2 regions of the Flavobacterium panacagri genome follow, and region 2 is predicted to be linked to the other one. Evidence: riboswitches for the same ligand, from Rfam matches in the RefSeq annotation. Region 2 holds a riboswitch; the other holds the start of a gene.
The links. A riboswitch is a leader RNA that binds a small molecule or an ion and turns the genes downstream of it on or off. The one in region 2 is predicted to bind cobalamin.

Region 1: it holds a riboswitch for cobalamin, as region 2 does, so the genes downstream of both, P2W65_RS00400 (TonB-dependent receptor plug domain-containing protein) here and P2W65_RS15680 (TonB-dependent receptor) in region 2, are expected to answer to the same signal.

The regions. Positions count from the first base shown of each region.
Region 1 is NZ_CP119766.1:75,908-79,412, reverse strand. It holds gene P2W65_RS00410 (adenosylcobinamide-GDP ribazoletransferase) at 1-290, shown strand, start outside; gene cobC (alpha-ribazole phosphatase) at 275-808, shown strand; cobalamin riboswitch at 878-1,079, shown strand; gene P2W65_RS00400 (TonB-dependent receptor plug domain-containing protein) at 1,108-2,943, shown strand; gene P2W65_RS00395 (YncE family protein) at 2,948-3,505, shown strand, end outside.
Region 2 is NZ_CP119766.1:3,560,139-3,563,643, forward strand. It holds gene P2W65_RS15675 (thioredoxin-like domain-containing protein) at 1-926, shown strand, start outside; cobalamin riboswitch at 1,015-1,217, shown strand; gene P2W65_RS15680 (TonB-dependent receptor) at 1,327-3,375, shown strand; gene P2W65_RS15685 (YncE family protein) at 3,372-3,505, shown strand, end outside.

The sequences.
Region 1 (3,505 bases), 2.5 Mb from region 2:
AATATTCTCGTCAAGATGCTTCGAGCAAAAGCAAACCCATTGCCAAACAATTTACCTGGAAAGAAGTTTTTGGATCATTCTTTTTTGGGTTGATTCCTTTACTTGTATTTTCTTATTTAGATCCTAAAGTTCTATTTTCAGTTATTCCAGTTTTCATAACAAGATATTTTTTAGCAAAATATTTCCAAAAATGGATTGATGGCTATACTGGAGATTGCCTTGGTGCCACACAGCAGGTTTGTGAAGTTATCTTTTACTTAAGCATTTTATTTTTATGGAAATTTATCTAGTCCGCCATACTGAAACCATTTGCGAAAAAGGAATCTGCTACGGACAATCGGATGTTGCTATTGCGAAACCTTTTGATGAAGTTTTCAGTAAGATTATTTCTGAATTGCCTTCTGAAGCCTTCATTTTTTCTAGTCCATTAAAACGCTGTGTGATTTTAGCTAAACATATTCAAGAAAATATAAAGGTAATTTCTTATCAGGAAGACAAACGTTTGATGGAAATGAATTTTGGCGACTGGGAGCTAAAAAACTGGAATGAAATTCCGCCCGAAGAACTCAATCCGTGGATGGAAGATTTTGTCAATCTTAAAGCTACAAATGGCGAATCTTTCACGGAATTACACGAAAGAGTCGGTGATTTTTTATCTGAAAAAATTTCTAAAATAAAACAACCGATAGTCATTGTGGCACACGCAGGAATCATTCGAAGCATATTATGTCATCAAACTTCATTACCTTTAAAGGAAGCATTTCAGAATAAAGTAGATTTTGGACAAGTTATAAGAATCGAATTATAAATTCCTTATTTGTTTCACTTTTAAGGCTTATTAGTGAAACAAATTTGAATAATCCGTATTTTTAACTTTATCTTTGCGGCAAAATAAGGTTGTGTTTTGATGAACACATTAAAAGGGAATCAAGTAAAATCTTGAGCTGTACCCGCAACTGTAAGCTAAGTTCTTAAACGAACGCTTGTTGTAAACTGCAAAGCCACTGTCACGCCCTGCGTGATGGGAAGGAAAACAACAAGACGCAAGCCAGGAGACCTGCCTTTATAACAAATTATCGAGCTCTCGGGAAAAAGAGTGAAGAAATTATGACTATAAAATTAAGGTTTGTTTTTTGTTTTCTATTGTTGTGCCAGATTACTTTGGCGCAGAACGATTCTATTAACAAATTGAAAGAAGTTGTCGTTTCCGATTCAAATCTTAAAAATTTCTCGAATACACAGTCGATTCAACGTTTGAATGATTCTATCATAAGCAAAAACCAATCTTCATTAACTTCACTTTTAAATTACAATACTGTATTATATTTTAAAGAAAATGGATTAGGAATGACTTCTGCTCCTTCTTTCAGAGGAACAACTTCGCAGCAAACTGTAGTGGTTTGGAACGGTATAAATGTAAACTCTCAATTATTAGGACAAGCAGATTTCAATACCATTTCGACACGTGGCTTTAATTCAATAGATGTAAAAGCCGGCGGAGGAAGTGTTGTGTATGGAAGCGGTGCCATTGGAGGAACAATTCATTTAAATAATGATCTGAAATTTACAGATACATTCAAAAATGATTTCCAAATCTATTATGGAGAGTTTAATACTTTAAGTGCTGTTTACGGTATTACAGCGGGAACTAAAAAATGGAGTTTTGATGCAAGTTTTACCAGAAACAGCTCTGACAACGATTTTAAATTTGTGGGGCAAGAAGTATGGAATAAAAATGGTCAATACTACAATAACACTCTTGATGCTGCAATAGGTTACAAAATAAATGATAAAAACAGTATCAAATTTTACAGCGAAATATTTGATGGCGAAAGGCATTTTTCGCTCACTTCACCAAATGAAACCAAAACCAAATACCAAGATTATAATACTCGAAATTTATTGACTTGGAGCAGTTCCTTTACCAAATTTGACTCTAATTTAAAGCTTGCTTATATTAGTGAACATTATAATTATTTTGAAGATATTAATAGAGACGTACATACTTCTGGAGGTGTAAAAAGCTTTATAGGAAAGTATGATCTAGATTACACAATATCTGCTAAAATGAAAATAAGCACCATTTTAGATTACACCAGAAATGATGGAAATGGATCTGGAATTGGCCAAAGCATACGCGAAATTGCAGGTGCTAGCTTGTTATGGAAACATACACTGACAGATAAATGGAATTATGAAATGAGCGCTCGAAAAGAGGTTTCAGATGCTTACAAAAGTCCTGTCCTTTTTTCGGTTGGTTCTCGATATAATTTCTCAGATTTCTATAAGCTTAAGTTTAATTTTTCTAGAAACTTCAGAATTCCAACATTTAATGATTTGTATTGGGAAGGAAGCGGTAATCCTGATTTAAAACCAGAAAGTTCTTTTCAGGCAGAAATAGGAAATGAATTTAAATACAAAGATCTTCGGCTGACGGTTACAGCTTACGGAATGAAAATTAAGGATATGATTCGATGGCTGCCCAATAGTTCAGGAAATTGGATCCCAGAAAACACAGATAGAGTCACTATCTATGGTGCCGAAGCACTTTTGGGATGGAGAAAAAGCTTCAACAAACATACATTTGATTTTAATGGAACTTATGCTTATACCGTTTCATTAAACGATAAAACAGACAAGCAGCTTTTTTATGTTCCCTACCATAAAATGACAGGTGCAGCATCTTATTACTACAAAAAACTTTCAGCCTATTATCAAATTATGTTTACGGGAGAAGTTTTTACAACATCAGACAATAATCCAAAATATATACTTGACGCTTACAATGTTTCTAACATAGGAGTTGATTATAATTTTAGTAAAAAAAATATTTTCAAACTGGGAGTCAAAGCCGCTAATCTTTGGAATGAAAAGTATGAAGCGCTTCCTAATCGCTTTATGCCAGGACGAAATTTAACCATTTATTTAAACCTTAATTATTAATAACATGAAACTAAAAAATCTTTATTTAGGAATTATAGCATCTGCTTTTCTGTTTGCATCTTGTAGCAGTGATAATGATGATAATAATGATGTTCCGTTAGGGGCATATGACAACGGCGTACTTATTTTGAATGAAGGAAACTTTAAGGATGTCAATGCTTCTGTGTCTTACCTTTCAAATGACTTAGCTACTTTTCAAAATGATATTTTTAAAGTAGTTAATCCAACTGCTGTTTTGGGGGATGTAGCACAATCTCTAAGCTTTAGCAATGACAAAGCCTTTATTGTGGTAAACAATTCTAATGAAGTAGAGGTAGTGAACCGTTACACGCTTAAAAGTCTTGGAACAATTACTGAAAAACTTGAAAATCCGCGTTACAGTGTTGTTTTAAATGACAAATTGTATGTAACGAATGCAATTTCTAAAGCGGTAACTGTTTATGATGCTAAAACTTATGCATACTTAAATTCAATTTCAATTGGCAAAACTTCTGAAAAAATTGTAACTGCAAACGGAAAATTATATGTGACAAACGCTGCTTATGGAAGCGGAAGTGAAGTA
Region 2 (3,505 bases):
ATCTTCCAAGTTACAATCAATTAAAAATTATTATGGCATCTGCCAAACTCAATTCTTATTTTGATAAAGATTACATTAAGCAGAAAGAGTTATTAGAAACGTATTATAAAGAGAATAAACTTTCGAAAGAGTTTTACGAATATTTTACTACTATGTATTGGAGTTTGACTTTATACAATGCTCTAGAAGCTCAACCTTTAAATCCAACCACATTTACCGCAATAGAAGAGAGTTTTGATCAGGCTGATGTTTTGCTTGATGTGCAGGCTTACAGAGAACTTGTTGAGAATTATGTCAAAAAACGAATGAACTTTTTAGGTTTAAAAAAGACTCTTCCTAATGTATTGAACTTTATTTCTGTAAATTTTAAAAATCAGGCTATTATTGATTATTTATTGTACATCAATATGTATTATCCTGTAAACAATAGAGACCAAAAAGTTGTTTTTGATGCAAAAGCACTCGAAATATTTAGAAACAACTGTAAAAATCAAGCTTTTATTTCCAATATAGAAGAGGAGTTAAAACCAACTGCAACACCTTTATTTTTAAAAGATATAGTGAAAAAACACGAAGGAAAATTGGTTTTGATCGATTTCTGGGCTTCATGGTGTATGCCTTGCCGAGAGGAACTTCCGAGTGAAAAGAAACTGATGGAAAAGTATAAAGACGTAGCTTTTGTATTTATTTCTATTGATAAAAGTGCAACGTCATGGAAAAAAGCAATGTTACAGCACAAAGATATTTTGAATACGGAAAACAGTCTTCTTATTGCAAAATCTGAAAAAGATGAATTGCTGAAACAAATAAATGTAACTACAATTCCACGTTACGTATTACTGGGGAAAGATGGGAAAATTATTCATAAAGACGCGCCAAGACCTTCTACGCCTGAAATTGAAACTTTGATTGAGAAGTATTTATGATGTTATAAAGTCTTTCTCATTCGTACCGATAAACTTTTTATTTTGTAAAAAAGTTCTTTCGAATTTGCAGACCCATTATATGCGCCCTATATTTGCGTCTGATTTTGGTCTGTTTTTTCATCAGAAAAAATAGTTAAAAGGGAATCAGGTGCAAATCCTGAACAGACCCGCTACTGTAAGTTCTACATAAAGTCTTTGAACATTACTAATGCCATTGTCCCGTCTTGCGGGGTGAGAAGGCCGTTTAAAGAAAGAATAAGTCAGGAGACCTGCCACGATCACATAGTTTAAAACTTTCGTGGTATGAAGTTGATGACAAAGATAATGACTAGCTGTTTTACAGCGGGGTCAATTCTACGTTTGTATAAGCATCACAGAAAGTTGATTTAATTCAATTGTGATGTATAATTTGAAAAAAACTTTACTTACCGTTTTTATTTTAGGTCTTCCTTTTTGGCTTCATGCACAAACGGAGAAAGATAGTTCGCGTGTTTTAAAAGAAGTTATTTTAAAAGGAAAACCATATCAGGAAGTGATTCCTGTGCAAAGTCTCTCGGGCGTTCTGCTCGAAAAAATGGCGAGTCATAATGTGGCCGATGCGCTTCGTTATTTTGCCGGAACTCAAATTAAAGATTATGGCGGAGTTGGCGGACTAAAAACTGTTGATGTCCGCAATATGGGAACACATCATGTTGGTGTTTTTTACGACGGAATCCAGCTTGGAAATGCCCAAAACGGTGTTACAGATCTCGGAAAATATTCTCTTGACGATATGGAATCGCTTACCATGTATAATGGACAAAAAAGTGAAATTTTCCAGTCGGCTAAGGATTTTGCTTCGGCTTCAGCCATTTATTTAAAAACGAAACGTCCTGTTTTTGTTGGCGATAAAAAGACAAATTTATTGGTTCGGTATAAAACGATGTCCATCAATTATCATGATCCGAGTTTTAGATGGGAGCAGAAACTGAGCGACAAAGTCAGTATGAGTGTCAGTTCAGAATACATTAAATCTAACGGGCAGTATAAATTTAGATATAAAAGAAAAAATCTGGACGGAACTACTGCTTATGATACCACAGCCACGAGATGGAACAGCGATATTGAAGCGTTCCGATTTGAATCGGGTCTTTACGGAAAAATAAACAAAGGTTCCTGGGATGCCAAAGTGTATTATTATGATTCTGAAAGAGGTGCGCCCGGAGCTATTGTAGAAAACAAATTCAGAGACGGATTCCGACAGTTTGATAAGAATTTTTTCGGACAGGCTTTTTTAACGAAAGACGTTTCAGAAAAGTATAAATTTCAATTAAAAGGAAAATTTGCTTACGATTACACGCATTACATTGCAAGAGATACAACCAATGTTTTAGGCGAAACCGTAACGGAAGGCGTTCAGTCTGATGACAGCTATTACCAGCAGGAAACTTATTTTTCGGCAGTCAATATGTACAGCATTTTACCTACTTGGGATGTTTCACTTTCAACCGATTTTCAATACAATAAATTAAACGCAACGAGAAGAGGAATCCAGACACAGTTTTCTTTTCCAACACGTTATACCGCATTGGTTTCTTTGGCAACTTCCTATCGATACGAAGGTTTTAAAGTTTTAGGAAATGTCTTGGCCACAAGAGTAATTGAAGAAGTAAAATACAACACCAAAGCACCCAATAAAACCGAATTTACTCCTGCATTATTCCTCGGTTATACTCCTTTCAAAAAATACGATTTTAATCTGAGAGCGTTTGCCAAACGTATTTTCAGAATGCCCACCTTTAATGATTTGTATTACACCATGGTCGGTTCAAGCACTTTGCGACCAGAATATATGAATCAGTATGATGTTGGTTTTACCTATAATTTTCCTGTAAAAGAAAGTTTTCTGGATAAGTTTTCCATTCAGGCAGATGTTTATTATACCTATACGAAAGACAAAATTGTAGCCGCGCCGACAGGAAATCTATTCCGCTGGATGATGACGAATATTGGTCAGGTAAAAGGAAAGGGAATTGAAACCGTTGTGAATTTGGGAACGCATATTCACAAAGTAAATCTGGATGCCAATTTGACTTATACCTATTCTCAAAGTCAGGATTTTACCAAAGTTTCTGGTTTGCAAATGTCTTCTTATGGCGATCAGATTCCGTACACGCCTTGGCACAGCGGTTCAGGAATTTTAAATGCGGGTTATGAATCCTGGAATTTCAATTACAGTTTTATATACGTTGGAAAACGCTACAACGGAAACGTCAACAATATCAAAGTAAACGAAGTACAGCCTTGGTACACACATGATATGGCCGTTCAAAAATCTTTCCTCCTCAATAAATACAAATTAAATGCTACGGTAGAAGTCAATAATGCATTCAATCAGCAATACGAAGTGATTTACAATTATCCAATGCCGGGCAGAACGTTCAAATTTATAATTGGTTTTGAGTTATGAAAAAGGGTTTTATAAAAATAATAATTAGCTTATTTACAGCTATAGTATTGGTTTCCTGCAGGGAAGATGAAACAATATTTCTGTCTTCAGATACGAATGTTGCCGTGCCTACAAATGACGGCAATATTGA